One region of the Mammaliicoccus lentus genome, then DNA from elsewhere that is predicted to be linked to it. Evidence: predicted binding sites of a transcription regulator. Region 1 holds the regulator's gene; the other holds the start of a gene.
The links. Region 1 encodes Rex, which represses fermentation and respiration genes when NADH is low (regulators of the CRP and FNR family bind a similar motif). Its sites were predicted from a motif close to TTGTGAAATATTTCACAA; they were not measured.
Positions count from the first base shown of each region.

Region 2: a site for Rex is predicted at 12,360-12,377, ahead of ACNMOQ_RS09570 (cytochrome ubiquinol oxidase subunit I). Genes of this name have one in related genera too.

Region 1 is NZ_OX344834.1:870,705-886,518, forward strand. Features, by position in the region: gene ilvB (biosynthetic-type acetolactate synthase large subunit) at 1-983, opposite strand, end outside; gene ilvD (dihydroxy-acid dehydratase) at 996-2,684, opposite strand; gene tsaE (tRNA (adenosine(37)-N6)-threonylcarbamoyltransferase complex ATPase subunit type 1 TsaE) at 3,129-3,590, shown strand; gene tsaB (tRNA (adenosine(37)-N6)-threonylcarbamoyltransferase complex dimerization subunit type 1 TsaB) at 3,571-4,236, shown strand; gene rimI (ribosomal protein S18-alanine N-acetyltransferase) at 4,248-4,676, shown strand; gene tsaD (tRNA (adenosine(37)-N6)-threonylcarbamoyltransferase complex transferase subunit TsaD) at 4,669-5,685, shown strand; gene ACNMOQ_RS04250 (hypothetical protein) at 5,864-6,016, opposite strand; gene ACNMOQ_RS04255 (ABC-F family ATP-binding cassette domain-containing protein) at 6,491-8,413, opposite strand; gene ACNMOQ_RS04260 (redox-sensing transcriptional repressor Rex) at 8,576-9,208, shown strand; gene ACNMOQ_RS04265 (twin-arginine translocase TatA/TatE family subunit) at 9,221-9,445, shown strand; gene tatC (twin-arginine translocase subunit TatC) at 9,518-10,297, shown strand; gene ACNMOQ_RS04275 (YeeE/YedE family protein) at 11,085-12,152, shown strand; gene ACNMOQ_RS04280 (sulfurtransferase TusA family protein) at 12,170-12,394, shown strand; gene ACNMOQ_RS04285 (LacI family DNA-binding transcriptional regulator) at 12,566-13,513, shown strand; gene ACNMOQ_RS04290 (sucrose-6-phosphate hydrolase) at 13,587-15,068, shown strand; gene ACNMOQ_RS04295 (SdrH family protein) at 15,254-15,814, shown strand, end outside.
Region 2 is NZ_OX344834.1:1,920,182-1,935,995, reverse strand. Features, by position in the region: gene ACNMOQ_RS09635 (energy-coupling factor transporter transmembrane component T family protein) at 1-273, opposite strand, end outside; gene ACNMOQ_RS09630 (ABC transporter ATP-binding protein) at 263-1,666, opposite strand; gene ACNMOQ_RS09625 (ECF transporter S component) at 1,678-2,253, opposite strand; TPP riboswitch at 2,346-2,449, opposite strand; gene ACNMOQ_RS09620 (hypothetical protein) at 2,724-2,849, opposite strand; gene auxA (lipoteichoic acid stability factor AuxA) at 2,997-4,295, shown strand; gene ACNMOQ_RS09610 (class I SAM-dependent rRNA methyltransferase) at 5,087-6,259, shown strand; gene ACNMOQ_RS09605 (DUF697 domain-containing protein) at 6,329-6,868, shown strand; gene ACNMOQ_RS09600 (carbohydrate kinase) at 7,032-8,123, shown strand; gene ACNMOQ_RS09595 (pseudouridine-5'-phosphate glycosidase) at 8,123-9,040, shown strand; gene ACNMOQ_RS09590 (phosphocarrier protein HPr) at 9,175-9,441, shown strand; gene ptsP (phosphoenolpyruvate--protein phosphotransferase) at 9,441-11,153, shown strand; gene ACNMOQ_RS09580 (metallophosphoesterase) at 11,222-11,983, opposite strand; gene ACNMOQ_RS09575 (glutaredoxin family protein) at 11,980-12,213, opposite strand; gene ACNMOQ_RS09570 (cytochrome ubiquinol oxidase subunit I) at 12,398-13,744, shown strand; gene ACNMOQ_RS09565 (cytochrome d ubiquinol oxidase subunit II) at 13,744-14,760, shown strand; gene ACNMOQ_RS09560 (potassium channel family protein) at 14,787-15,449, shown strand; gene ACNMOQ_RS09555 (IS256 family transposase) at 15,802-15,814, opposite strand, start outside.

The DNA.
Region 1 (15,814 bases):
ATTTTATTGATTTCACTTGGATCGATATCGACATGAATAACTTTAGCGTCTTGAGCAAACTCATCAGGTTTACTTGCTAATCTATCATCAAATCTACTGCCAAAGTTAATCAACAAATCACATTCTGTAAGTGCCATATTACTTGCGTAAGAACCATGCATGCCGCCCATGCCTAAGAATAATGGGTCAGAGTAGGGAATTGACCCTAATCCTAATAAAGTATTCACTACTGGAATTTTAAATTTGTTAGCAAATTCAGTGAGTTCTTTAGAAGCTTCTGCATGATTCACACCAGCTCCAGCTAAAATAATTGGTCTTTTAGCTACACTCATCATTTGAATGATTTGCTCAATTTCTTTATCTTCAGGGTTTAAATTAAGCTGATAACCTGGTAAATCTAAATCTCTTGGTTCAACTTCAACTGTTTCTAATACGCCGATATCTTTAGGAAAATCGATTACAACTGGTCCCTTACGACCAGTAGAAGCAATATGAAAAGCTTCGTCTATAATCTTTGGAATATCTTTCACATCTGTTACTTGATAGTTATGTTTTGTAATTGGTGTTGTCATAGAAAGTAAATCCGCTTCTTGGAAAGCATCTTTACCAATACCTGGTCTATGCACTTGTCCAGTAATAACGATCAAAGGGATAGAGTCACTCATTGCATCTGCAATACCTGTTATTGTATTTGTAGCACCAGGTCCACTTGTTACAACAACCACGCCTGGTTTACCAGTAACTCTTGCATATCCTTCCGCGGCATGAACAGCACCTTGTTCATGCCTAGTTAAAATGTGAGGAACTTTACCATCATAAAAAGCATCATATAATGGAAGAACAGCGCCTCCAGGATAACCAAAGATATAATCAACTTTTTGATCAATAAATGATTGTACGAGTAATTCTGCTCCTGTGTAAGTTATTGTTTTTTCCTTAGTTGCTTCATCGGGTTCATTATAAGATTTAGTAGTTAGTGCCATGATAATCACTCCTTAAATTAATTCATCTGGTACTTTCATAATGCCACCTGTATTTGCACTTGTAACAAGGGCAGTATATCTAGCTAAATAGCCAGTTTTTACTTTTGCTTTAAATGGTTTGATATTTTGTTTTCTTTCGTGTAATTCAGCGTCAGAAACATTAACATCTAATTTACGATTAACTAAATCAATTACGATTTCGTCTCCATCGTTAATTAATCCAATAGGGCCACCAGCAGCAGCTTCAGGTGAAATGTGTCCGACAGCAACACCTCTTGTTGCACCAGAGAATCTTCCGTCAGTAATAAGTGCAACATCTTTACCTAAACCTCTACCTACGATGGATGAAGTAGGGGCTAACATTTCTGGCATTCCTGGTCCACCTTTAGGACCTTCATATCTAATAACAACTACGTGACCTTCACGTACTGTATGATTATCAATTGCTTCAACCGCTTCATCATGTGAGTCGAAGCAAATCGCTTTACCGACGAATTTACTAATAGATGGATCAACTCCGCCGACTTTAATAGCTGCACCATCTGGAGCGATATTTCCAAATAATATTGATAAACCTCCAGTTTTTGAAAATGCGTTTTCTTTTTTATGGATAACATCGAGGTTATTAATTTCTCTATTCTCGTTGTTTTCTCTTAATGTTTTACTAGTTACGGTAATTCTATCTGGATGTAATACATTATCCATAGTCAGCAATTCACCGATGATTGCTGGAACACCACCAGCTTCATGTACATCATGCATTGAGTAAGATGAGCTTGGGGCAATCTTAGATAAGTACGGTGTACGTTTAGCAATTTCGTTTACTCTGTTTAAATCGTAATCAATTCCTGCTTCATTTGCTAAAGCTAATGTGTGTAGAACTGTGTTAGTAGAACCACCCATTGCCATATCTAAAGCAAATGCGTCATCGATAGCATCTTTTGTTACGATATCTTTTGGTTTAATATCATTTTTAACTAAATCCATTAACTTGAATGCAGCATCTCGAATTAATTCTTTTCTTTGTTCACCAACTGCAATTGCTGTTCCGTTATAAGGTAGAGCTAAACCTAGCACTTCCATTAAACAGTTCATTGAGTTAGCAGTAAACATACCTGCACAAGAACCACAAGTAGGACACGCGTTTTGTTCCATATCCAAGAATTCTTCTTTACTCATTGATCCATCTTTAAATGCACCAACTGCTTCGAACATTGAAGATAGGTTTAATGCTTTTCCTGTTGAAGATAAACCTGCTTTCATCGGTCCACCTGAACAGAAAATAGCTGGTACGTTTGTTCTAACTGATGCTAGTAACATTCCTGGTGTGATTTTGTCACAGTTTGGCATGTAGAATACGCCGTCAAACCAGTGAGCGTTAATAACTGTTTCTGCTGCATCTGCGATAACTTCTCTACTTGGTAATGAGTAGCGCATGCCAATATGTCCCATTGCAATGCCATCGTCTACACCAATCGTATTAAATTCGAATGGAATACCACCTGCTTCTCTGATTGCTTCTTTAGCAACATCAGCTAACTCTCTTAGATGAACATGTCCTGGGACAATGTCGATGTAAGAGTTACAGATAGCAATAAACGGTTTGTTCATATCTGTTGGGTCTTTAATTTGTCCTGTTGCATGTAATAAGCTTCTTGCAGGTGCTTGTTGGTCACCTTTTTTGATCATGTCACTTCTCATATTTACACTCCTCTAGAAAATAAAAAAACAGCCTCCCAATATAATGGGACGCTGTTTACGAGTCCCATTCAAGTAGAAATAGGACTTAAACCATACAGTAAATTGCAAGTTACTGTTGTTCGAGTCCTACTGAGCGTAATAAAATTACTATTAAGCTATATTCAGTTGTCGGTTTATGTGCCGTCATATAGAATTTCATTACAACTCGTCCTTTCTTCTTAAATGAGAATCTTTATTTTTCGATATATTTTGAATAATTAAAAAATTTATGTACTAAATTTAACCCATATTTCGGTACATGTCAACAGAAGATTTGGATTTTTCTAAATATTTAGACAATGTAAGCGCTTTAGTGATAAAAACCATTCATTACCCAATTTTTTAATTATTTGTTATAATAATTCAGTTAGTTTAACTTAGTAAAATTAAAGGTAGGTGTTACATTTGTATATTGAAGTTCAAACATTAGATCAAACTAAAAATATTGCAGAAAAATTAGCAAGGCATGTATCGAAAAATGATGTCATTTTGCTTAATGGTGATTTAGGGGCAGGTAAAACGACATTTAGCCAATTTTTTGGTAAAGCTTTAGGCGTTAAGCGAAATATTAATTCACCTACCTTTAATATAATTAAATCATACAAAGGAAAATTGCCTTTTCATCATATGGATTGTTATAGATTAGAAGATAGCGATGAAGATTTAGGTTTTGATGAGTATTTTAATGGTGATGGTGTTACATTAATCGAATGGAGTACATTCATTGAAGATTATCTACCTGAAGAGAGATTAGAAATTAATATTAAGAGATTAGATGAGCATACAAGAACGTTTGAAATTGTTTCAAAAGGTGAACACTATAAACAATTGAAGGAGTTGTTAAATAATGACGACATTACTGATTGATACTTCCAATCAACCATTAGCCGTTGCAATTATGAATGAAAACCAAATATTACTTAATCATCAATCAAATATAAAAAAGAATCACTCGTTACAATTGATGCCGGTAATTGAGAATATGTTAAAAGAAGCCAATATTGTACCTAAAGATTTAACTGAAATTGTAGTAGCGAATGGACCAGGTTCTTATACGGGATTAAGGATTGGTATCACTACAGCTAAAACTTTAGCATATGCACTTAATATACCAGTTTATGAAGTGTCTTCTTTAAAAGCCTTGGCACATACAACTGATATAAAAGAAATGCTAATCGTCCCTATATTTGATGCAAGACGTAATCATGTCTTTACTGGTGTATATAAGTATGAAGATAATGTATTAACAAATGTAATGGAAGATACGTACATCTCTATAGAAGCACTTAAAGAATACTTGGAGTCATTAAACAAAACATATATATATGTAGGGAAAGATGCTGAGAAGCTCCAAGATCAATTAGCAGGTGAAATAAAATCTTATTTACCAGATGCTTCTAGAATGTATGATATAAAAGAAGAACCTGTTAAAAATGTACACGAACTAAAACCACGATATTTAAAATTATCAGAGGCGGAACAAAATTGGAAAAACAATCAGACAACACGTTAGAAATTAGAATAATGTCAATGGAAGATGTCCCTCAAGTTTATGAAATAGAAAAGCAGAGTTTCACTAATAGTTCGTGGTCGATGGAAGCTTTTTATCATGAATTAGAGAAGAATGAATTTGCTCATTATTTTGTAGTATCGCTAGGTGAAGAAATTATTGCTTATTGTGGTTTGTGGCTCGTGATAGATCAAGCACAAATTACGACGATTTCAGTAAGTAGAAATTATAGAAATAGCGGAGTCGGTCAATTGTTATTAGAATACGTAATGAACTTTGCGAGTTCAACATGCACAACAATGAGTTTAGAAGTAAGAATTGAAAATGATGTAGCAAGACATGTATATGAAAAAGCAGGGTTTACTTATGGTGGCGTCAGAAAAAATTATTATGGCGACGGAGAGGATGCAAAAGTAATGTGGGTGAGTCTAAAAAATGTGTGAATCTATAATATTAAGTATTGAAACAAGTTGTGATGAAACTGCAGCTAGTGTGATTAAAGATGGTAAAGAAATATTAAGTAACGAAGTCGTAACACAGATGATGACACATAAGAAGTTTGGTGGAGTAGTACCTGAAGTAGCGAGTAGACAACATGTAGAAGTGATTACTCGAGTAGTCGATGAAGCTTTGAAAAATGCAGAGATGACTATGGAAGAGATAGATGCCATTGCTGTTACAGAAGGTCCAGGATTAATTGGGGCATTATTGGTAGGTGTAGCGAGTGCTAAAGCTTTAGCATTTAGTTACCAAAAGCCATTAATCCCAGTACACCATATTGCTGGTCACATATACGCTAACAATCTAATTCAGCCTCTACAATTCCCATTAATGGCGCTAATTGTATCAGGTGGTCATACAGAATTAATTTATATGGAAGATCATTTAAACTTTGAAATAATAGGTGAAACAAGAGATGATGCTGTAGGCGAAGCATATGATAAAGTAGCTAGAACAATAGGATTACCTTATCCAGGTGGACCAGAAGTAGATCGATTAGCAGAAATTGGGCAAGATAATTTAAATTTCCCAAGAGTATGGTTAGAAAAAGATAGTTATGATTTTAGTTTTAGTGGTTTGAAAAGTGCTGTTATAAATACACTTCATAACAAACGACAAAAAAATGAAGAAATTATACCCGAAGACGTAGCAACAAGCTTTCAAAATAGTGTTGTAGAAGTTCTTGTAGGTAAAACGATGTCTGCCATTAAAGAATATAAAGTAGACCAGCTAGTCGTGGCAGGAGGAGTTGCCGCAAACAAAGGGCTTAGAAAAGTATTGGCGCAAGAATGTGAAAGAGAACAAATAGAATTAAAAATACCACCTCTAAATCTCTGTACAGATAATGCTGCGATGATTGGTTCAGTAGCTCATTACCTTTATATAAACGGTAAGACAGCGGACATGAAGCTTAATGGAAAAAGTTCATTAGATATAGAAATGATGGATTAGAGTTGTTTTTAAACAATAAATTTTCTATTGGCAAGCTTGCACGAACAAAATCGTAAACTATAAAAAATAGGCATATCACTTTTAAACTGAAATAATCAGTTAAGTGATATGCTTATTTTTGTTTCAAATAGGCATGTATATGATAAATCTATTAAATACTATAAGTATTAAGATAATGCTATTGTTTTCGTGAATACTTACCTTCACTATTTGTGTAATCAGTGTAGTCTTGTATTCTTTCCTCATATTCATCTTTAGTTATAATTTTAAGATTTAGTAATTCTTTAGCCTGGGTTGAATAGCGCTCTATATTTTCATTATTTTCTTTCATGAACTACCATCCCTTCTGTTTCATGTCAGACCAATGATTAGTGAAATTAGCCAATTTAATAAAATATATAAATTTTGAAAATTAAAAAGAAATTGGTTACCTGAATTATAAGGCTTTTTAGATTTTAAATCTACTAATATTTTCTATATTATTAAAAAATTATGTTTAAATATATTTTTAATTAATAATCTTTACTTTCTTAGTATTAAGTACATGCTTAATTAATAAAGTCAATACGGAACATTTGTACTTGTGCACAAGTTAAGCACATTTTGTGGATAAACTAGGTATATCTTTTTAAATATTTGTGGATAACTTATTATTAAAAAGAATGGTTTGTACAATTTACCTGTGGATAAGTAGGATAACTCTGTGGATTACTAGTAAAACAAGACTTTTTAATGTGAATAAAAATGTGGCTAAATATAAAAAATAAAAGTATTAGAGTGTAAAAATAACTCTAATACTTTTAAATTAATCTAATTGATTTTGTATTTCTTCCCAATTATTCATACTTTCTTCGAGCAGATGTTCTGTATCTATTCTTTGTTTATTAATTTGATTACTCTTTTCAATATCATTAAATACTTCAGGCAAAGTAAGTTGATATTCATAATCTTCTATAAGTGATTCATATTCAGATATATTACTTTCTATTTCTTCAAGTTGTCTTTCTAATTTTCTTTTTTCTTTCTTTTGTTGTTTCTGATTGATATAGAAGTCATCATCATTAGTAGAAGCGGTTTGCTTTTTGTTACTTTGTTCATAGTTTTCGATTGCTTCTCGTTGCTCTAATTTTTCTAAGTAATATTGATAATCTCCCTGGAATAATTCGTTACCATCAGCAGTAATATGAAATATTTTGTTAGCAAGTTCATTAATAAAGTAACGATCATGAGTTACAAATAAGAGTGTACCTTCATAATTTTGTAGAGCTTGTTCTAACATTTCTTTTGAATCAATATCTAAATGGTTTGTAGGCTCATCTAAAATGAGTAAGTTATTTTTTTCTAACATGAGTAATGCAAGCTGTAATCTAGCTTTTTCTCCACCAGATAAATCATTGATTATTTTTTTAACTTCTTCTTGTGTAAATAAAAAACGCCCAAGAATCGTTCTAATATCTTTTTCTGGCATATGAGAATATTGATTCCAAACATAATCTAAAATCGTTAAATTAGATTTAAATTCAGCTTGTTTTTGATCGTAATAACCGATTTGGACATTGGAACCATAACGTATATCACCAGATAATGATTCTAGTTTTTGGGCAATCGTTTTTATTAATGTGGATTTCCCAATACCATTTGGACCGATTATAGCAATTCGGTCGTGTCTTTTTACCTCTAAATTTATAGGGGGTGTAATGCGATCAGAGTAGCCAATTTCTAAGTTTTTAACAGATAAAACATCTTCACCCGTTGAACGGTTAATTTCAAAAGCTATTTGAGCGCTTTTAGCATCTAGCCTTGGTTTTTCGATTTTTTCCATTCTTTCAAGAACTTTTCTACGACTTTTTGCCATACCACTTGTTGATGCTCTCGTTATATTTTTCTCAACAAATGTTTCTAATTTTTTAATTTCACTTTGCTGTCTTTCATATTCAGCCATTACTTTTTCATAATGGGCATCTCTTTCTTTTAGAAATTTACTATAATTGCCGATATAACGCTTAACAGAACCAAGTGCCACATCATATACTTGATTAACAATTTTATCTAAGAAATATCTATCATGACTGATGATGACAATAGCACCCTTAAAGTGTATTAAATAATTTTCCAACCATTCTGTAGTTTCCATATCTAAATGGTTTGTAGGTTCATCAAGCAGCAATAAATCAGGTTCGCGTAATAACATTTGAGCCATTGATAACCTTGTTTTTTGACCACCGCTAAATGAATGTATTTCTCTATCAAAATCTTCTTCAGTAAAATTCAAACCTGTTAACACTGTTTTTATTTTACTTTCATATTGATACCCATCTAATAGTTCATATTGATTAGATAAATATTCATATTGCGATAACTGTTCTTTATATTCTTCGCTATCATACTGTTCAGCATGTTCGCTTAACCATTTTGTTAAGTTATTCATTTTCTGTTCTAGCTTTATGATATGTTCGAAAGGTTTTCTCATTTCATTCATAACAGTATCGGAAGAATCTAATGTCATTTGTTGAGTTAAATAACCCATTGAAACATTTTTACCTTTAGAAAAGTTTCCAGAGTCATATGATTCAGTGCCAGCAATAATTTTCATCAATGTGGTTTTTCCAGCACCATTTCTGCCGACGATAGCTATTCTTTCGCCTGTTTTGACTTCAAAATCGACATCTGAAAATATTATGTCGCCGTCAAAAGACTTTTCTAATTTATTTATTTGTAAAAGTATCATATCTACACCTCTCTATTACTTATTATTCTACATGAAAACACTAAAGAAATGTATCTTATTTGCATACAATATTTGTATAGTTATTTCAAGAAAAGTTTGATATAATTAACCCAATAGATGTGAACGCAATCACATTATTTTATAGTAGAAAAGGTGAGGATTTTGGCGAAGAATGATGTGAAGATCCCAAAAGCAACTTTGAAACGATTGCCACTGTACTATCGATTTGTAAGCACTTTGCATAATTCAGGTGTGGACCGTGTGTCTTCAAAAGAACTTAGTGAAGGTCTCAAAATTGATTCAGCGACAATTCGTCGTGATTTTTCATATTTTGGAGAACTAGGCAAAAAAGGATACGGCTATAACATCAGTTATTTATTAAAGTTTTTCAGAACAACTTTAGAGCAAGATGATATGACAAAAGTAGCTATTGTTGGTGTAGGTAATTTAGGTACTGCACTCGTTAACTATAACTTTACGGTTAATGATAGAATGCAAATTGTAGCAGCTTTTGATCAATCTGAAGATGTAGTAGGTAATATGGTAGGTAAATTAACGATTGATAGCATGGACGATTTCGAGAAAGTACTTGAAGAACTTGGTATTGAAGTTGTAATATTGACAGTACCACAACAAGCTGCACAAAAAGTTGCAGATAGAATAACAAAAGCAGGTATTACTGGAATACTGAATTTTACACCTCAAAGAGTAAACGTACCTGAGAAAGTTCAAGTACATCATATAGATTTAGGAATAGAACTACAATCTTTAATCTTCTTTATGAAGAATCAATAGGAGGGTATCAAGATGGAAGCATTAGCGTTTATCAATACTGTCGGCATTTCAGGACCAGTTAGTTTATTATTTATAGGGGTAGTTGCACTGATTATTTTCGGACCGAAGAAATTACCACAATTCGGAAGAGCAATGGGTTCAACTTTGAAAGAATTTAAAGACGCTACAGATGGCATGACAAACTTCGACGATAAGAAAAATAACGACGAACAAAGTCAGGACAAAGAAGTTAAATAAAGCACGGACATAATGTTCATATAAATGTGGCGGGAATCCTGCCACATCTTTTTTTAGATTGGAGGTAAAGCGGTGAATAAAGACAACTTAACATTTGTCGAACATTTAGAAGAATTGCGTAAACGTATAATGGTAGTTGCTTACTTTCTAATCGGGGGATTAGTAATAGGTTTTTTCTTTGCAAAACCAGTCATTCATTACATTACGAATGATGATTTTACTCAATCATTAGAACTAAATGCTTTCAGAATAACGGACCCTCTTACAATATACATAGCAATGATTGTCGTAATAGCTTTTATAATTGTCTCACCAGTTATCTTATACCAGTTATGGGCTTTCATATCACCAGGATTACATCCAAAAGAACAAAAAGTCACTTTAAGTTATATTCCTTTTAGTTTAGGATTATTTATCATTGGATTATTGTTTTCTTATTTTGTTATTTTCCCTTACTTAATTTCGTTTACAATGGGATTGGCAGACGATATGGGCATTAAACAAACGATAGGCATTAAAGAATATTTTAGTGAGTTGTTTAAATTTACTATACCTTTCGGATTTGTATTTCAACTGCCTATACTGCTATTGTTTTTAACGCGATTAGGTATTGTGACACCAATGTTTTTAAAGAAAAACAGAAAATATGCATACTTCATATTATTAGTCTTAGCTGCTTTAATAGCACCGCCAGACTTTATGACACATATACTATTCACGCTTCCTATGATTGTACTGTATGAAATAAGTATTTTGATATCTAAGGTTGGATATAAGAAATATTTAAAAGCAGAACAAAAACTTATGGAAGAAGAATTAGGTATGGATGAAGATGAAACAGAAAAGAGCTAGGGATGTAAATCCTTATCTCTTTTTTTGGATTGGATTGATCAAAAAGCAAGAGTTGATATTGTTGTTTGATTAAGTATTATATAAATCCAAGTAGTGGCTCCTTATTAGATTTAGTATCTCAATAATCCAAGTACACATACCTTTATTGGATTTTCTACCTCAATAATCCAACTAACTATACTCTTATTGGATTAACGATGACAATAATCCAATTAACCACACTCTTATTGGATTTACTCCAACAATAATCCAATTAACCACACTTTTATTGGATTTACTACAACAATAATCCAATTAACCACACTCTTATTGGATTTACTAAGACAATAATCCAATTAACCATACTCTTATTGGATTTACTCCAACAATAATCCAATTACACATACTCTTATTGGATTTACTCCAACAATAATCCAATTAACCACACTCTTATTGGATTTACTCCAACAATAATCCAAGTAATCATGCTTTTATTGGATTAAGTAACACGTAAACTTAAGAATTAACTTTTTTTCTGGTTCAAACCTAAAAGTAATACACTTTCGAATATCTTCACGAGGAAAATCTAAAGTAATATATGATTTAAGAGTCGCTATAATAGCAATAAACTTAAGAAAAATGGAAGATATAAGAACTATAAAACCAAGTCTGAGACACAATTATGTCCTAGACTTGGTTTTATTTTGTGCTGTATAAATTTTGTAATCAAATAGTAACTTGAAAAATCCAGAAATATGATATAATATTATTCCTATCGTTATAATCAGAATAGGAGTTGTTAAATGAAATGATCTGGATGATAATTAGTGGTTTAATTGTTGGTATATTACTTGGCTTCGTTATGCAAAGAACAAGATTTTGTTTAACTGGCGGATTTAGAGATATGTACGTACAGAAAAATAATAAAATGTTTTATGCTTTGTTAATTGCTATTTCAGTTCAAAGTATCGGGTTATTTACTTTAGTAGGTTTAGGCGTATTTAAACTAGAAGCTGCAACATTTCCTCTAGTTGGTACAATAATAGGATCATTTGTATTTGGTATAGGTATTATACTTGCTGGAGGATGTGCAACTGGTACTTGGTATAGAGCTGCTGAAGGCCTTATTGGTAGTTGGATTGCTTTAGTTCTATATGGTGTAACTGCTGCAATTATGAAATCGGGTCCTTTAAATCCATTACAAGAAAATATAAATTCATATACAGTTGTGAATTCAAATATGGCAGAAACATTAAATATTCCAGTATGGATTTTAATAGTATTATTAGTTGGTATTACAGCTTACTTTGTTACAAAGACATTAAAAAAACCAAAAATAGCTATACCTCAATTGAAACAAAAGCATACGGGTATTAGACATATATTATTTGAAAAGAGATATCATCCATTTGCTGCTGCTGTAGTAGTAGGATTAATTGCATTGATTGCATGGCCAATGAGTGCATCAACAGGTAGAATTGGTGGTTTAGGCATTACAACACCATCAGCAAATATCGTTCAATTTTTAGTTACTGGCGACATGTCATTAATTAATTGGGGTGTATTTCTAGTATTAGGAATCTTTGTTGGTTCTTACATTGCAGCTAAAGGTTCAAGAGAATTCAAATGGAGAATGCCGGATACTAAAACGATTCGCAACAGTGTTATTGGTGGAGCTTGCATGGGTGTAGGAGCATCATTAGCAGGTGGTTGTTCTATAGGTAACGGTTTGGTATCAACTGCAGCAATGAGCTGGCAAGGTTGGGTTGCATTACCTTCAATGATTGTTGGAGCATGGTTTATGAGTTACTTTATCTTTGTTAAGCCTAGAAAAGCAAAACAAACAAAAACACAAGTTTCAACTCAAAGTATATAATTAAGGAGTGTTTATAAATGGTACATGAATTAGGTACAGTAGGAATGGTTTGCCCATTCCCATTAATTGAAGCGCAAAATAAAATGGACGAATTACAAGCAGGTGAACAATTAAAAATAGACTTTGATTGTACACAAGCAACTGAAGCATTACCAAATTGGGCAGCGGACAACGGTTATCCCGTAACTAATTATGAACAAGTCGGCGATGCTTCTTGGACAATAACAGTAGAAAAACAATAATTTTATAAATTGTGTTTGGCTGAGACATTTTTGATGTTTCAGCCTTTTATTTATTAAAAAAATGGTTTTATATAATGAAATGAAAGTTATGTATATCTTATATTTTGGTTATTTATTTTTAGAGTAATGGAAACGGTTTTATGATAGAATGTTTCTTTGAGAGGTGTATTCATGAAGACTATAAAAGATATTGCTAAAATGGCAGGTGTATCTAAAAGTACTGTCTCTAGATACTTAAATGGCGGATCAATTAGCAAAGTAACAAGAGAAAAAATACATAGAGTTGTAGAAGAGACAGGTTATAAACCTAATCAGTTTGCGCAAAGTTTGAAAGCTAAAAGAACAGGTTTAATAGGAGCAATCGTGCCTAGATTAGATTCTTATGCGACAACTGAAACATTAAAAAGCATAGAATCTACATTATTATTACAAGATGTACAAACAATGATTGTAAATACTGATTTATCAAAAGAAAGAGAAATAGAGTCTATTTATACATTGGCCAAAAGAAAAGTAGATGGAATTATATTATTAGCTACACATATTTCAGATGATCATCTCAATGCAATAAATTCAATAGAATGCCCAGTCATTATAGTAGGACAATCTCATGAGCTATTATATTCAATCGTACACGATGATTATCATGCCGGCGAACAAGTAGCGAAGTGGATTATAAAAAACAATTATAAGCATGTCACTTATATAGGTGTTTCTGAATACGATGTCGCAGTAGGTAAGACAAGGAAAGATGGATTATTTGTATCATTAAAAAACAACGGCATTGTACCTAGATTTATTGAAAGTACGTTTAGTATGTCTGATGCACAAGAAGTCGGAAAACATATTGAGGTTCGAGATAATGAAGTTATTGTGGCAGCTACGGACAACATCGCGTTAGGAATTTATCACTCAGTGTTAAACGCTGATTACGATATGCCTAAAATTATTGGCTTTGGTGGTAATAAAATCACAAAAATTATCGCACCTATTATACAAACAGTTTCGTTTAATTATAGAGAAGCGGGTGAAACATCAGTTGAAGTATTACAAAATATTTTAAATGGTGAAGAAGTTAAAAAGCTTAACGTAATAGATACTCACTTTGAAGAGCAGTAAAGAATAAGTTATGATAAAATAACTGAGTAATATAAAATGGAACCGGTTCAAAATTAAAGTAAGGAGAATGGTAATGGTTAATTGGACACGTGAAGAACGATATACAAAATTATCAGATATAACAGAAGAAGAATATTTAGAGCTACAAGAAAAAGTAAATCAGTCTGAATGGCGTCAAATTTTTCATATACAGCCTAAAACAGGGTTATTAAACGACCCTAATGGTTTAATTTATCATAATGGTAAATATCACATATTTCATCAATGGTATCCATTGGGTGCAGTACACGGTATTAAATATTGGTACCATTACATAAGTGATGATTTAATTCATTTTGAAGACAAAGGAATAGCCTTAGCTCCAGACACATCGTATGATAGTCATGGCGTTTATTCTGGTAGTGGTTTTGATTACAATGGTAAACTATATTTAATGTATACAGGTAATGTAAGAGATTCTGAATGGGAACGTACATCTAATCAAATGATAGCAGTAGAACAAGAAGACGGTTCTTTTAAAAAATTAGAAAAACCTGTTATAGAAAGTAGCCCAGAAGGATATACTGAACATTTTAGAGATCCAAAAGTATGGGAACAAAACGGCAAGTATTATGCTATATTTGGTGTTCAAAGAGAAGATGAAACAGGTACAGTTATTGTCTATGAATCAGAAGATATTAAAAATTGGAATTTTAAAGGTGAACTGAAAACAGAATTAAATGAATTTGGATTTATGTGGGAGTGCCCAGATTTATTTGAATTAGATGGACAAGATGTACTCGTTTTCTCACCTCAAGGTATTGAAGCAGAGGACGATCGATTCGAAAATATTTACCAATCAGGATACATAATTGGGAATGTTAACTTAGAAGAACTGACGATGGAACATGGCCAGTTTAAAGAATTGGACCAAGGCTTTGATTTTTATGCACCTCAAACATTTTTAGATAAAGATGGAAAGCGTATATTAATAGGTTGGATGGGGTTACCTGAAATTGATTATGCGACTGATGATGAAGGTTGGGCACACTGTTTAACACTTCCTAGAGAATTAACGATAGAAAATAACAAACTTAAACAAAGACCAATTAAAGCATTAGAAAAATTAAGAAGTAATGAAGAAACTGCAGAAGGATATGCAAATAAGCATTCCGTGAAATTACACCCGTATGAAGGGAAACAGTATGAGCTCATTATAGACATACTTGATAATGATGCAACTGAAATCTATTTTGAAGTGCGTGTTTCTAAAAAGTGTTCAACGCAAATAATATATAACACAAAAACTAAAAAACTTACTTTAGATCGCTTTGAGAGTGGAGTAGTGAGTGAAGCGGTAGAAAAGGCTACAAGATCCACTGTTTTAGATAATGAGCTAAACCAACTTAGAATATACAGTGATACTTCTAGTTTAGAAATCTTTGTGAATGATGGAGAATGTGTATTCACATCAAGAATATTCCCTGATAATGATGCAGTTAACTTTAGAACATCTACAGAATCAGGACAAGTTTATTTGAAATTTACAAAGTATGATATTGAATTTAATAAATAGTATTAAAACTCTACACCTGTTGTTTTTAAAAAACAGGTGTTTTATTATGTGTAATAAGTTAGAGATTTATGAATAAGTTATTACAAAATATTAATTCTGTGTAACATATTATATATAAGCATAGAAAAGGTTTTAATTATCATTTATACTGAAATTGTAAAAAATAACAAGGAGGGGAGATCTTTATGAAGATATTTAGAAATGTATTTTTATCATCCGTGATATTATCTTCAATAGCATTTTCAGGTTATACAGTAAATAATGTTGATGCCAAGGAAACAATTGAAGATAATACGAAAGATACTTCTCCTAATACAAACAACGATGTAAGTAATGAAAAGATAGAGAAGCAAAAAACATCAGTACAAGATAAATCGACAGAAGAAGATAAATCAGAAGAGAAAAATACTGAAAATTCAACAGAAGAACCAAGTACAGAGGAGCCGGATAAAGGCGATACGAGTACGGAAGAACCAAGTACAGAGGAACCGGATAAAGGCGATACGAGTACGGAAGAACCAAGTACCGAGGAACCGGATAAAGGCGATACAAGTACGGAAGAGCCAAGTACCGAAGAACCGGATAAAGGCGATACGAGTACGGAAGAACCAAGTACCGAAGAGCCGGATAAAGGCGATACGAGTACGGAAGAACCGGATAAAGGCGATACGAGTACGGAAGAACCAAGTACAGAGGAACCGGATAAAGGCGATACAAGTACAGAAGAGCCAAGTACCGAGGAACCG
Region 2 (15,814 bases), 1.0 Mb from region 1:
AAACAACGTATGACTTCCTTCACCGTAAAAAATCATAAATAGCGAGGAAGTAAAGCCAAAGAATAAAGTAATAGCAATAACAATTAACAACGGCGCCCATTTTACACCGCTAATAAATATTAAATATATAAACATCACAATTGTTAAATAAAGCATGAAATCAAAATCATGTATGAAAATGGCAAAGAAAAATAGTGAAATACCTAATAATAGTTTAGTTAAAATATTAACGTTATCGATGAAAGTGTAATATCTTTTCCAATTATTCAGCATAAACGTCACCATCACTTATGGCTAATTCACGATTTTGAATGTTCAATATTCTGGTCGCGTAACGATTTATGATTTCATTTTCATGTGTAATCATGATAATAGTTTGCCCATCTGCAACTCTCTGTTTAAATAACTTAATCAGTTCAAAAGTGTTATGGCTGTCTAAACCAAATGTCGGTTCATCTAGTAATATGATTTCAGATTGCGTGCTTAATGCTGTAGCCACGCTTAATCTTTTTTTCTGTCCAATTGAAAGTTCGAATGGATGTTGTGCTTTTACATGTTCTAATCTTAATAATTTCAACATCTCTTCAGTTTTTGCTTGTGCTGTTTCTTTATTTTGATGTGAAAAATTAATCGAAATTTCATCATAAACAGACATTTCAATAAATTGTAATTCTGGATTTTGATATACAAAATACATGTGTTTAGATGCATCTTTTATTTTTTTTAGACGTTTATCTTTGTAATAAATATTTCCTTCATATTTAATAAGTTGCATTAAGGTTTCTAAAAAAGTAGTCTTTCCAGTTCCATTAGCCCCTGTTAACACTATTAATTCACCTTTGTTTATAGATAAATCGTTTACTTTAAATAACTTTTTACGATGACGTAATATTTCTAGATTACTTATATTTAATAAAGGTTCGTATTTATGGTTAATAGAAAGTGATTTAGGTGCATAATCCCATGAATTAGGATGCCAAACACCATATTCATTTAATACGTCAGTATGGTTATTTAATATGTCGTCAGGTGTACTATCATGCGTAATTTGCCCTTTATCGTTCATGACAATGACTCTGTCTACATAATTCCATATATAATCAACTTTATGCTCAACAATTACAACTGTTTGATTTTCCCAATGTTGCATGAGTAAATCCCAAAGTTGATAAGTAGAAGATGTATCTAACATTGCAGTTGGTTCATCTAAAAATAAAGTATCAGTTTTTTGCAATAAAATAGAAGCAATAGCTAATTTCTGTTTCATTCCACCGCTAAGTTGGCTAAGTTTTTTAGATGGGTCTGCCTCTAAGTTAACTTCTTGCATAGCTTTTGATATAAGTGAATCCATTCGGTTAGGCTCAACTTTCATATTTTCTAATACAAAAGCCAACTCTTCTTTAATTTTAGGCATACAAAATTGTGTGTCAGGATCTTGAAATATAACACCTGGGAAAGGGTCAATATGCTTTTCATCAACTTTCATAGGTATATCTACAGACCTAGGAATGATGCCACTTAATACATTTAATAGGGTACTTTTACCTGAACCACTCGGACCAAGTAATAAAACTTTCTCTCTATCATTTATAGTAATATTTAAATTTTTAAAAATGATACGTTCATCATCTGGATATTTAAGTCTAAGATTTTTAAGTGATAACAATTTTATAGCTCCTATAATAAGTCGTAATCTTTTTTAGAAGAAGGTCTGAATAATTTAGTAACACCAGTTCGATCAAGTGCTCGTACAATAGCGTATCCAAGCGCGCCACCTAATATAGCTCCGCTCAGTATTCTTATGCTGAACATTAATATAATATTCCAAGTTGCAACATCGCCTAAATAATTATAAAACCAATCAACGGGTAAAGTAATGATACCAGCCAAAGCTCCAGCTATAATAGCGACAGATAACTTTCTCGATTTATATCGAACAGCTAAAAATACAATTTCACAAGCTAAGCCTTGAAGTAAGGCATATACAAAAGTAGGAATATCAAATTGTCCCATAACTATTGTTTCGCCAGCACCCGCTGCAAATTCTGCTAATAATGCTACACCAGGTTTTTGAATAATCAAATAAGTGATAATAGCTGCAATAAACCAAAAACCATAAATAGATTGCTCTAAATGGAGACCAAGTGGTTTTAAAACTTCATACGGTAACCATAAAAATTTATAAATAATCGCAAATACAGCACCTATTAATACAGTTACTAAAATATCAGATAAAGTTAATCTTTTTGCCATAACTAATTCTCCTTTTTTATATAAAAAAATGCACTTCTATATCTAGATAGAAGCGCATAAAAATATTGTTATCATTATAAAAATGAATATTATAAGATTCACGAACACTTTCCTACGCTAGTATAATCTAGATCAGGTACAAAGGGTTCAGACTTTTTCAGGTCTGTCTCAGTTTAAAACGCCCCTAGTGCATTTATTGATTTGTTAACACTACGATAAGTCTTATTAAATCTTTTGTCAATAAGAACATTTTGTAACATCATATTATTCAAAAATATAATAAGAATGAGGGAGTAGGACAGAAATCTCATTTTATTAAAAAGATTTCGTAGTCCCGCCCCGGCAAAGATTACTAGGGTTAAAAAAGCTTGATATAAGTGCATTTCAGCTACTACCATTATAATGAAAGAGGCTGAGACATGTATTTATGTCCCAGCCTCTCAAGCGTTGAAATTTAAGATAAGATATATTTATTCAAAAGTGTCTTGAATGTTGTCTTTTGTTTCATCTTGTCCTTTATCGTTATCTTTTTTGTTTTCTTGTTCTTTTTTCTTAGCTTTTTCTGCTTCTTCTTTATGTTTATCGTTATTACTCATAATAACACTCCCTTAAAATGTATGATATTATTATATACCCAGGTAGTACTGACTTTTAAACTTATTTATACTTCTTGGGGCTGATTTTCGATTTATTTAAAGACATTTGAAAATGAAACAATTATAATGTTCAATGAGGTGAAGAACATGTCTATTAAGAAAAAAAGCTGGGAAGTTCATTTTAGCCGGATTATAGGTATATTCATTATCATAACGGGCCTACTGATATTATTTAATGCACCACGTATTAAAGATTATAATATTAAAGACTCTGCTAATATCCATATTCGTAATATTTGGGACTTTTTTGTAGCTTTTTTTGATGAGTTAGTAAGAATTTTAAATCACTATATAGGTGGTTTTCCAGTCATTTCGGCAATAATTATCTTGTTGTTCGGCATCTTTGTATTGTTAATAGCACGTACATTAAGAAGAACAACAAATTATGATTATGATATATCTATATTTTATATAGTTTTAACGATTATATTCATGATTATTATTTTAATGACAATGTTCCAAGTTTATAGCTATGCTTCATTTTTATTTATTATCCCATTTGCCATACATGTAGGCTATGTTGTATATAAAAGTGAACTTAATCCATTACATCGAAAAAAACATTATTTATGGATTATCATTTCATACGGAATGTGCTATTTTATTTCACAATTCGCTATGAATCATAATATTGATACAAAAAGCGTTAAACCGCTCGATGTAATGAGTGTGAATTTGTTCTTTATTTTATTATGGTGTTTTAGTCAGATGTCTGTATGGACGAGTCTTTATTTGAGACGATCATTACCAATTAGTGAAGAAGACATTGAAACTGTAAATGAAGAACGTTATTCAAGAGTTAAAAATAATCGATTAACTAGAAAAATATTTACTATGTCACAAGCTTTATACAGCAAATTAGAAGATATGAAGCAAGTTACTTTGGATAAGTTTAATTCTGAAGAGGTAAAAGAAAAAAGAAGAAAACGAAATGAAAAATGGAAAGAAATCATAAAAATTGAAGATGAAGATATACCTAAATGGATGAGAAGACCAAAATGGTTGAAAAAAAGTTATATAGAATGGATTTGTACATTCGTACTTTTCTTATTTACGATTATAGAATTTAACAATAGAAATGGCTTATTCTTATCAGGTGAATGGAGTCTATCTCAAATTCAATATGTATTTGAATGGGTAACATTATTTATAATGATGTTATTAATTATACTATATGCATACTTTAACTATACAACTAATGTTAAAAATACACATAATTTCGGAAAATTATTTGTGATATCAGCATTGTTCTTTGAAATTGCAACTACATTCTTTGTATCGGCACTTCAAACATCACAATTTTCCGTATTTATTACACCGATATCATTTTTATTAATGCTATTTGTTACACCAGCATTTATCATTCATTTGAAAAAATCATTTTAATTTGAAGGGCTTAAAGTCCTAATAATATAAAAGAGCTAGGGATACAAATCCTTAGCTCTTTTTTGGATGAGATTGGTCAAAAAACAAGAGTTGATGATATTGTTGTTGGATTTACTCCGACAATAATCCAAATAGAGCACCTTTGTTGGATTTACTCCGACAATAATCCAACTAGACACACCTTTGTTGGATTAAATACATCAATAATCCAAGTAGACCACCTTTTATTGGATTAACTACATCAATAATCCAAATAGACACCCCTTTGTTGGATTAAATACATCAAAAATCCAAGTAGAGCAGCTTTTATTGGATTAACTCCTTCAATAATCCAAGTAGAGCATCTTTATTGGATTAACTCCTTTAATAATCCAAGTAGAGCACCTTTTATTGGATTAACCACCTCAATAATCCAAGCACACGCACCTTTATTGGATTAACTCCTTCAAAAATCCAAGTAGAGCACCTTTTATTGGATTAACAATTTGGAAGACAAAGTATTTTATAGATTATCAATTGGTACATTATTAGAAATTTATATAAGAGAAGTTGTAATAAGTAAATATTTTTATAGAATTAATTCTAAAAATGTATTGCACGGAATAATCTAATGATTTATACTAAATTTAGTAAGCGTTTACATACAAGGGGATCAAAACTTTCTGGGGGAAATTTTGATTAATAAAATTCGGTTAACAGAGTATTCTAAAGGGGGATACTCTGTTTTTTTGGTGTCTTTGGCTATTTTACGTTATAATATGTGAGACATTTCGAAAGGATGGCCAAAAACAATGAAACAAATTATGCTTAAAAATGGTAAAGAAGATAAATATTTTAGAGGATATCCATTAGTCGACAAAGATGACATTTTTGAAATGCCAAGTATGGATGAAGGTGAATCAGTAGCTTTAGTAGATGCTGGGAAAAACTTTATCGCTACTGCTTATTATGGTGAGCAAAACAAAGGTATAGGTTGGGTATTATCTTTAGATTCCACTGAAAAAATAGACCACAAGTTTTTCGTTAAGTTATTTAAACAAGCAATTCAAGAACGTGAATATTTTGAAAATGTAGATGGCATTAATGCTTATAGGTTATTTAATGCTGAAGGTGACGGAATTGGTGGATTAACAATTGATAACTACGATGGGCATTTGTTATTACAATGGTACTCAGTCGGTATTTATCGTTTGAAAGATAGAATTTTGCCAGCTATTCAAGAAGTTTTCGAATATAAATCTATCTTTGAAAAAAGGAGATTTAAAGGAATGGAAACATCTTCTGATTTCGTAGAAGGTGACGCGCCAGAATTTCCTTATGTAATTGAAGAGAATCATCTATTTTATAATGTGAATTTAGATGACGGACCAATGACTGGTATTTTCCTAGATCAAAAAGAAGTACGAAAAAAAATACGCGACCATTATAGCGAAGATAAAGATATACTGAACTTATTTAGTTACACTGGTGCATTTTCAGTTGCAGCAAGTGAAAATGCTAAAAGTACAACAAGTGTTGATTTGGCAAATCGAGCTAGAACATTAACTGAAGGAAACTTTGGATTAAACGCCATGGATTTAAATAATAACCATATATTTATTATGGATGTTTTTGATTACTTTAAATACGCTTTAAGACATGGTTTAAGCTATGATGTTATTGTCATTGATCCACCAAGTTTTGCTCGTAATAAGAAAAAGACTTTTAGTGTACAAAAAAACTATCCTGAACTAATTGAAGGTGCTGCTTCATTACTTAATGAAACAGGTACTTTAGTATTAAGTACAAATTCAAGTGCGTTTCCGCAAAAAGCATTTAAAAAAATGATAAATCAAACGTTGGATTCATTAGAGCTAGATTATACAATTTCCGATGTGATGGGGTTACCTAAAGACTTCAAAACGCACCCTCATTATAAACCAAGTAAGTACTTGAAAGTTGTTTTTGTACAGATAAATGGTTAAATTCTTCGAAAAAAGGGTATATTTTACTATTCATTAAATTAATAATGAACTGTGAGGAGAATGATTAAAATGGGAATTATAAACAAAATCACTTCAAAAGCTGGAAATAAAGCGTTAGGTATTGAAGAAATAAAAAAACGTTCTGAATTACCAACAACAGAAACTGAATTATTGGAACGAAGAAAAAGAGCTCAAGATCTCGTTCAAAAAAAATCATTAATGTCATCTGCCGCTAATGTTGTGCCGATACCTGGTTTAGGCGTAGGTATGGATATAAAATTAATGGGAGATATCATAGAAGATATTAATAAGATTTACGGATTGAGCCATAAGCAAGTCAATAAAATGCAAGATGATTTAAAACAAAAAGTTTTAACTTCAGCAGCTATGAAAGGTAGTCAATTCATAGGTCAAAAAGTAACGAATGCTATGGTTAAAGTATTTTTTAAATCGGTTGTAAAAAGAGAAGCTGCGAAGCAATCTAGATGGGTACCTCTTGTAGGACAAGCAGTAGCGGGTTCAATAAGTTACTATTTAATGAAAAAAATGGGCGAAGATCACATTAAAAAATGTGAGAAAGTCATAAATGATTTTTTACGTCCATCATAATTAATCCTGTGACTGTCAACAAGTCTTTAAGACGAGTTGGCAGTCTTTTTTTGTAAAATAAATTACATTTAAGTTAACGTTTGCATTATGAATGAAAACGGTTTATAATTCTAATTGTGAACTAAAGTTTGTAAAACAAACAAATGTTTGTGAGGTGAAAATTTTGAACGAGAATGAAAGATTAATTTTAAATTTAATCAAAGAAAACCCGTTTATTTCTCAACAAGAATTGTCAGAGAAAGTTGGCTTATCAAGGCCAGCAGTTGCAAATATCATTTCTGGCTTAGTTAAGAAGGAATATGTTCAAGGGAAAGCTTACGTCTTAAACGAACAAAATCCAATTGTTTGTATAGGTGGCGCTAACATTGATCGTAAATTCCATATTACTGAGCAATTAATTCAAGGTACTTCTAATCCTGTAACATCAGAAACGTCAATAGGTGGTGTTGCAAGAAACGTCGCTGAAAATCTAGGACGTATAGGTGAAGACGTATTGTTGTTAACAACTGCTGGAAATGATGCAGAATGGCAACATATTTCTGATTTGTCATCTCCATTTATGAATGTTGATTACGTTGAAAATATTTCGAGTGAAGCAACAGGTAGTTATACAGCTTTGTTAGATCAAAATGGCGACATGACTTTAGGTCTAGCTGATATGTCTGTATATGATAAAATCACACCTGAATTTATGATAAAAAACACATATTTGCTTAATAAAGCTAAATGTATGATTGTTGATTTAAATTGTCCGAGAGAAACATTAGAATTTCTATGTGCTTATGCTGAAAAGAAAGGTATCAAACTTATCATCATTGCTGTTTCAGGGCCGAAAATGAACCATTTACCACATAATTTACATGCAGTAGATTGGATTATTATGAATAAAGATGAAGTAGAAGCTTATGTTGGTAAAAAAGCAGAAACTGATGAACAGTTAAAATCTTATATTTCTGAAATTAGCAAACAAGGTGCAAAAAATATCATTGTCACTTCTGGTAAAGAACAAATCTTTTATGAAGGACAGGAAGGTATTTTAGAATTTAGTGTAACACCAGTTAAACAAGTAGTAGATGTAACTGGGGCAGGAGATGCATTTACATCAGCTTTGATTTACGGTTGGCTTAAGTCCTATGACATAGAACAAATTGTTAAACTTGCTAAAGCAAATGCAGCAAAAACTATTCAAACACCATTTACAGTTAGACAAGATTTACATGAGAAACAACTTATAAAAGACATGGAGGAATTATAATGGAAAACTATATTCAATTTTCAGAAGAAGTAGAACAAGCTAAAAAGGAAGGTAAAGCAATTATTGCTTTAGAATCTACAATTATTTCACACGGCATGCCTTATCCTCAAAACGTGGACATGGCTAAAAAGGTAGAACAAATTGTAAGAGATAACGGCGGTGTACCAGCAACAATCGCTATTATAGATGGCACTATTAAAGTCGGTTTAAATGATGAAGAATTAGAATTACTAGCAAGTGCTGATGACGTAGCAAAAGTATCAAGAAGAGACATTGCTGAAATACTTGCAACTAAGAGAATTGGTGCAACGACTGTTGCTTCAACTATGATTTGTGCACAATTAGCTGACATCCAATTCTTCGTAACAGGTGGTATTGGTGGGGTTCATAAAGGTGCTGAACAAACGATGGATATTTCAGCTGACTTAGATGAACTATCAAAAACGAAAGTAGCAGTAGTTTGTGCAGGTGCTAAATCTATCTTAGACTTAGATAAAACTTTAGAGTACTTAGAAACTAAAGGTGTACCTGTAGTTGGTTATCAAACAGATGAATTACCAGCATTCTTTACTCGTGAAAGTGGATTGAAATTAAACACGAGAATTGATGATGTAAAAACAATTGCTAAATTAGCTGAAGTTCAATGGGATTTAGGCTTAGATTCAGGCATTGTTATAGCAAATCCGGTACCAGAAGAAGATCAATTAGAACCATCATTTATTAATGGAATCATTGATAATGCAGTTAAAAAAGCAGAAGAACAAGGTATTCATGGTAAAGACTCAACGCCATTCTTATTAGGAGAAATTGTTAAACAATCTGAAGGTAAATCTTTAGAAACGAATATTAAACTGGTTTATCATAATGCAAAAATTGGTACACAAATTGCAGTTGAATATGCAAACTTGTCAGATTAATAATAAATGCACCAAAATGTTGCATACTTATGTAATTTGATTGAATTGTATCTATTTTTTTGATATTCTTTATTCGTATAGATAAAATTTGATTTTATACAAATTAAATAATGGCTTTAGAAGGAGACAATAAAATGGAACAAAAATCTTACGTAATTATTGACGAAACGGGTATTCATGCAAGACCAGCTACTATGTTAGTTCAAACTGCATCTAAATTTGATTCAGATGTTCAATTAGAATATAACGCTAAAAAAGTTAACTTAAAATCAATCATGGGTGTAATGAGCCTTGGTGTTGGTAAAGACGCTGAAATTACTATCTACGCTGAGGGTAGTGATGAGAAAGAAGCGATCGAAGCTATTACAGACGTATTATCTAAAGAAGGTTTAACAAAATAATGTCTGAAATATTAAAAGGTATAGCTGCATCTGATGGTGTAGCTATTAGTAAAGCTTATTTACTAGTTGAACCTGATTTATCATTTTCAAGTGAAAATATCAGCGATGTAGACGGCGAAGTTGAAAAGTTTAAAGCTGCTGTGAATCAATCAAAAGTTGAACTAACTCAAATTCGTAATAATGCTGAAAAGCAACTTGGTGCTGATAAAGCTGCAATTTTCGATGCACATTTATTAGTGTTAGAAGATCCAGAGTTATTAAATCCAATTGAAGAAAATATACGCAATAATAAAGTGAACGCTCCAACTGCATTACAAGAAGTATCTAATAATTTCATTAGTATTTTTGAAAATATGGATAATGAGTATATGAAAGAGCGCGCTGCAGATATACGAGACGTATCTAAACGTATATTAGCTCATATTTTAGGAGTAGAATTACCGAATCCTAGTATGATTAATGAAAGCGTTATTATTGTAGGGGAAGATTTAACACCATCTGATACAGCACAACTTAACAAAGAGTTTGTTAAAGGTTTTGCTACAAATATTGGTGGAAGAACTTCGCACTCTGCAATTATGAGTCGTTCTTTAGAAATACCTGCAGTAGTAGGTACAAAAGATATAACTGACCGTGTTAAACATGGTGATAGCTTAATCATTGACGGATTAACTGGAGACGTAATCATTGATCCTAGCGAAGATGAAGTTCTTGCTTATGAACAAAAGCAAAAAGACTTTTTTGCTGAAAAACAAGAGCTTGCTAAGCTAGTAAATGATGATTCAGTTTCTAAAGATGGTGTTCATGTTGAACTTGCTGCTAATATTGGAACACCGAATGATTTAGAAGGTGTTAAAAATAACGGTGCACAAGGTATCGGCTTATATCGTACTGAATTCTTATACATGGGAAGAGACAATATGCCTTCAGAAGATGAACAATTTGAAGCATATAGCAAAGTATTAAAAGAAATGGATGGCAAACGTGTTGTCGTACGTACTTTAGACATTGGTGGAGATAAAGAATTATCTTATTTAAACTTGCCTAAAGAAATGAATCCATTCTTAGGATACAGAGCTATTCGCCTATGTTTAGATCAAACAGATATCTTTAGAACACAATTAAGAGCATTATTACGTGCATCTGAATATGGAAAGTTAAACATCATGTTCCCAATGATTGCAACTATCCAAGAATTCAGAGATGCTAAAGCAATCTTACTTGAAGAGAAAGAAAAATTAGTTTCTGAAGGTGTTAAAGTTGATGATGATATCGAAGTAGGTATCATGGTAGAAATACCAGCAACTGCAGCATTAGCTGACATCTTTGCTAAAGAAGTAGATTTCTTTAGTATCGGAACTAATGATTTAATTCAATATACTATGGCTGCTGACCGTATGTCAGAACGCGTTTCGTATTTATACCAACCATATAACCCTGCAATTCTTCGCTTAATTAAGCAAGTAATTGAAGCTTCACATAAAGAAGGTAAATGGACTGGTATGTGTGGTGAAATGGCTGGCGATAACACAGCTGTTCCATTATTACTTGGATTAGGTCTAGATGAGTTCTCTATGAGCGCAACAAGTATCTTAAAAGCTAGAAAACAAATAAAAGAATTAGACCAAAAAGAAATGCAAGAATTAGCTAATAGAGCTATTAACTGTGCGACTTCTGAAGAAGTTGTAGAATTAGTTAATGAATTAGCATAAATTGAATTTAATTATATATATAAAGAGGGATTTCTTAATAATTAAGAAATCCCTCTTTTTTATAAAAATTATTTTCCTTTTAAATAAAATATAGCAATTTCAGGATTGCAAAATACTCTAATCGGTAACCTAGTCATACCAATCCCTTTATTAACATAAAGATATTGTCTATGTCTAATTTGATATAGACCTTGCTTGTATTTCTTACCAAGTGCAGGTGTATGCAACGCACCGAATACAGGAAGTCGTATTTGTCCACCATGGGTGTGGCCAGATAAAACGAGATTTATATTTGGGTTGAGTAATCGAACTTTATCAGGTTCATGCATTAAGCAAACTCTAAAATCAATATAATCATCTTTGTCATAAAATGAGTTACTAAAATTTGGTTGACCGAAACATAAATCATCAATGCCGTAAATAGAAAGATTGCCAGCACAGGTTTTGACTACTTGTGTTTCATTTAATAAAACATTAAACCCTGAAAGTTTCATTATTTTTATAACAGTACTGATACTATTGGAACCATAGTCATGGTTTCCTGGAACAAAAAATTTGCCATATTTTGATTTAAGGGTTATGAATAAAGGTATAACTAGATAAGGGTCAAATTTAATTTTGCCGATATCATCAAAGCAATCACCAGTTAAACATATGATATCAGGTTGCATATTATTAATTTTGATCACAAGTTGGTGTAATGATTCTAAGCCAGAGTAATAACCAATATGCAAATCTGTTATATGGACAATTTTTAAGTTAGATTTGAGTTCAGTGTAAAATGTGTGCTTGAGCGTTACTATATCAGAAGTAGGGAAATTTATTTTCATTGTGTTATACCTAGTGCTTTATTAAATGATTCAATATCTACTTGGTAGAATACTTTATCATCAATTAAAACAGTTGGAGTCGAAAAACTATCTAAGTCGATAAGTTCTGATTTGTATTTTGAGTTTTTAATATTTTTTTCTGTATAGTCAATTTCATTTTGATCAAAGTACTGTTTTACAAATTGACAAGGTGGGCATTGATCTTGTGTATAAATTATGACGTTTTTCATTGAATTCACCTCTACTTTATATAGTCATATTATAATGATTTGTTAGCTTATTCAACGGATTAGCATAATGATGACATGAATTTGTCATGATTTGTTAAAACTTTTAGATTTTATTAAGTAATAATTTGTTGTATAATGAATTTAAATTGTGATATAAATCACATACGTTGAATGGAGGAATATTATGGATGCAGTAGTTGTAAGTCGTTTACTAACTGCAATGACATTAGGTTTTCATATTATATTTGCAACGATAGGTGTAGGTATACCGCTAATGTTTGCTATCGCAGAATTCATAGGGATTAAGAAAAATAATCCTATGTATATTGCAATGGCTAAACGATGGTCAAAAGGTTACACAATAACTGTAGCAGTCGGTGTAGTTACGGGAACAATTATCGGGCTACAATTATCATTATTATGGCCATCATTTATGCAGTTAGGTGGACAAGTTATTGCCCTTCCATTATTTATGGAAACATTTGCATTTTTCTTTGAAGCAATTTTCTTAAGTATTTATTTGTACACTTGGGATAGATTTAAAGGAAGATGGACACACTTTTTAATTAACTTACCAGTTATTATAGGTGGGACATTCTCAGCGTTTTTCATTACATCAGTGAACTCTTTCATGAATACGCCTGGAGGATTTGATTTTATCAACGGTAAATTGATGAATATTGATCCAGTTGCAGCTATGTTTAACGCTTCATTTGGAGTACGTTCATTTCACGTTGTAGCAACAGCGTTTATGACTGCCGCATTTATTTTAGCAAGTATAGCAGCTTATAGACTTATTAAAAATAAATTCATCGATGATAGAGAATATCATAAAAAAGCACTTAAATTAACAATGATAGTTGGTTTGGTTGCGAGTTTATTATCAATGCTTGCAGGGGATTTATCAGCTAAATTTTTACATGATGAACAACCTGAAAAATTAGCAGCTATGGAATGGCACTTTGAAAGTGAATCCAAGGCCGATTTAGTATTATTTGGTTATGTAGATGAGAAGAGTCAAGAAGTTAAAGGCGCTATTAAAATTCCTGGTGCTTTAAGTTTCTTATCTGATAATAACTTTAATACAGAAGTGAAAGGTTTAAATGACTTTAAGAGTGATGAAACACCACCACTCATTATACATTACTTCTTTGACTTAATGGTATTCTTTGGAGTTTATTGTTTTGTTGTATCAGCACTGTTTGTTGTTTTAAAATGGACGAAAAAATGGTCGCAATTTAACAAACCATTATTATACTTAACTGTGCTAACTGGACCATTAGCAATGCTAGCGATTGAATGTGGATGGTTCTTAGCAGAAATGGGTAGACAACCATGGATTTTAAGGGGCTATTTAAAAGTGGCACAAGCTGCTACAAACGCTGATGGTTTAAGTCTAGTGTTTATTGCTTTTGCTATACTTTATTTAGTACTCGGTATTTCATCAAGTTATGTATTAATCAGAATGTTTAGTCACAGTAAAGCAACAGATGATGTAAATAAAGTTATAGAAAGAAGGGGTGAAGTATAATGGATTATCAACACATAGGTGTCACAGTACTTTGGCTCTTCTTATATGGCTACATTGTTATCGGTGCAATTGATTTCGGGGCAGGATTCTTTTCTTTCCATGCGAAATTAACTAAACAAGATCATATTATAAATGGATTGATCTCCAGATATTTAAACCCTGTTTGGGAAGTTACAAATGTATTCTTCGTATTCTTCTTTGTAGGAATCGTTGGATTCTTCCCAGATTCAGCTTACTACTTTGGTTCAACATTATTGATACCAGGAAGTATAGCTCTAATATTATTAACAATTCGTGGTAGTTTCTACGCATTTGAAAACTACGGACAAGATAGTAAATTATCATGGTTGTTCTTGTATGGTGCTACTGGTTTGCTTATTCCGGCATCATTATCGACAATTTTAACAATTGCTGAAGGTGGATATATTAAAGAAACATCAAGTGGTGTTCACTTAGAATGGATGACACTATTATTAAGTCCTTATGCTTGGGCAGTAGTGTTCTTAGCTATTATCTCAGTACTCTATATCTCATCAGGTTTCTTAACGTACTATGCTAATAAAGCTAAAGATACTGAAGCTTATCATTTATTAAGACAATGGTTCTTAATTTGGGCACTTCCAATGATTATTATTTGTCAGTTTGTTTTCTTATCATTAAGACAACATAATGAAAGACACTTTACCAATGCGATTGAAAATTATTGGTGGTTATTTGCTTTAAGTATGGTATTCTTCATTATTGCTGTAGTATTGATATATCTTAAAAAGGCGCATGGTTTTGCATTTACGATGATTCTGTTACAATTTGGAACAGCATTCTTTGGATATGGCTTAAGTAAATTACCTTATATACTTGAACCATATATTAATATTGATAAAGCTGTCGTAAATGAACAAATGGCGCTTATGTTAGTCATAGCATTTATTTTAGGTTTACTTTTACTAGTTCCATCGCTTATATTATTATTAAGATTGTTTATCTTTGATGCAGATTACGTTAAAGGTAAAAAATAATTTCAGGATAAGTATGGAGGCGTATCATGAGTAAAGAATATGTAGTAATTGGCTTAGGGCGTTTTGGTGGTAGTATTGTTAGAGAATTAAACGCGCTAGATATGGATGTAATGGCCATTGACTCAGATGAAGCTAGAGTGAATGAATTTAGTGATATTGCCACACATGCTGTTATAGCAGATACAACTGACGAAGCGGTTATGAAAAGTTTAGGTATACGTAACTTTGATCATGTCATTGTAGCGATAGGTGAGAATATACAGGCAAGTACTTTAACAACGTTAATTCTTAAAGAGTTGGGCGTAAAGAAAGTAACAGCTAAAGCTCAAAATGATTATCATGCGAAAATTTTGAATAAAATTGGTGCAGATACCGTAGTACATCCAGAAAGAGATATGGGTAGAAGAATTGCACATAACGTTGCAAGCGCATCTGTATTAGATTATTTAGAGTTATCGGATGAATATTCAATTGTTGAAATAAAAGCAGGAGAAAAGCTTGCAGGTAATTCTATACTGGAATTGGATGTCCGAGCTAATTACGGCATTAATATAATAGCTGTAAAAAGAGGTAAAGACATTATTGTAGCACCAGATCCAAATGAAAGTATTGAATTTAATGATATTTTAATTGTTATCGGACACGACAATGATTTAAATCGTTTTGAAAAGAAATTAGTAAATGAATAATACAAAATAAGGGAGTGGGACAGAAATCTCATTTTATTAAAAAGCTTTCGTAGTCCCACCCCGGCAAGGATGACTAGGTATGAAAAAAGCTTGTTATAAGCGCATTTTCATACCAGTCATCTACTGCCAATACAAAAAGAGAGTCTGGGACAATTATTTATGTCCCAGACTCTTATTTTTTAATTTTACCCTAAACACATATGATACATAGTCAAGTCCATATTTATGTGTAATATCTTTAGAAGTAATCAACCTTTGGTTTTTTAGAATGTATTAACAAAATAAATCTGTTTGATTTTTAGCAGATTCATTTTGTTAATCTCTACTTATTTTTCAAAAATAAGTAGTAAGTTTAAGGAATAAAA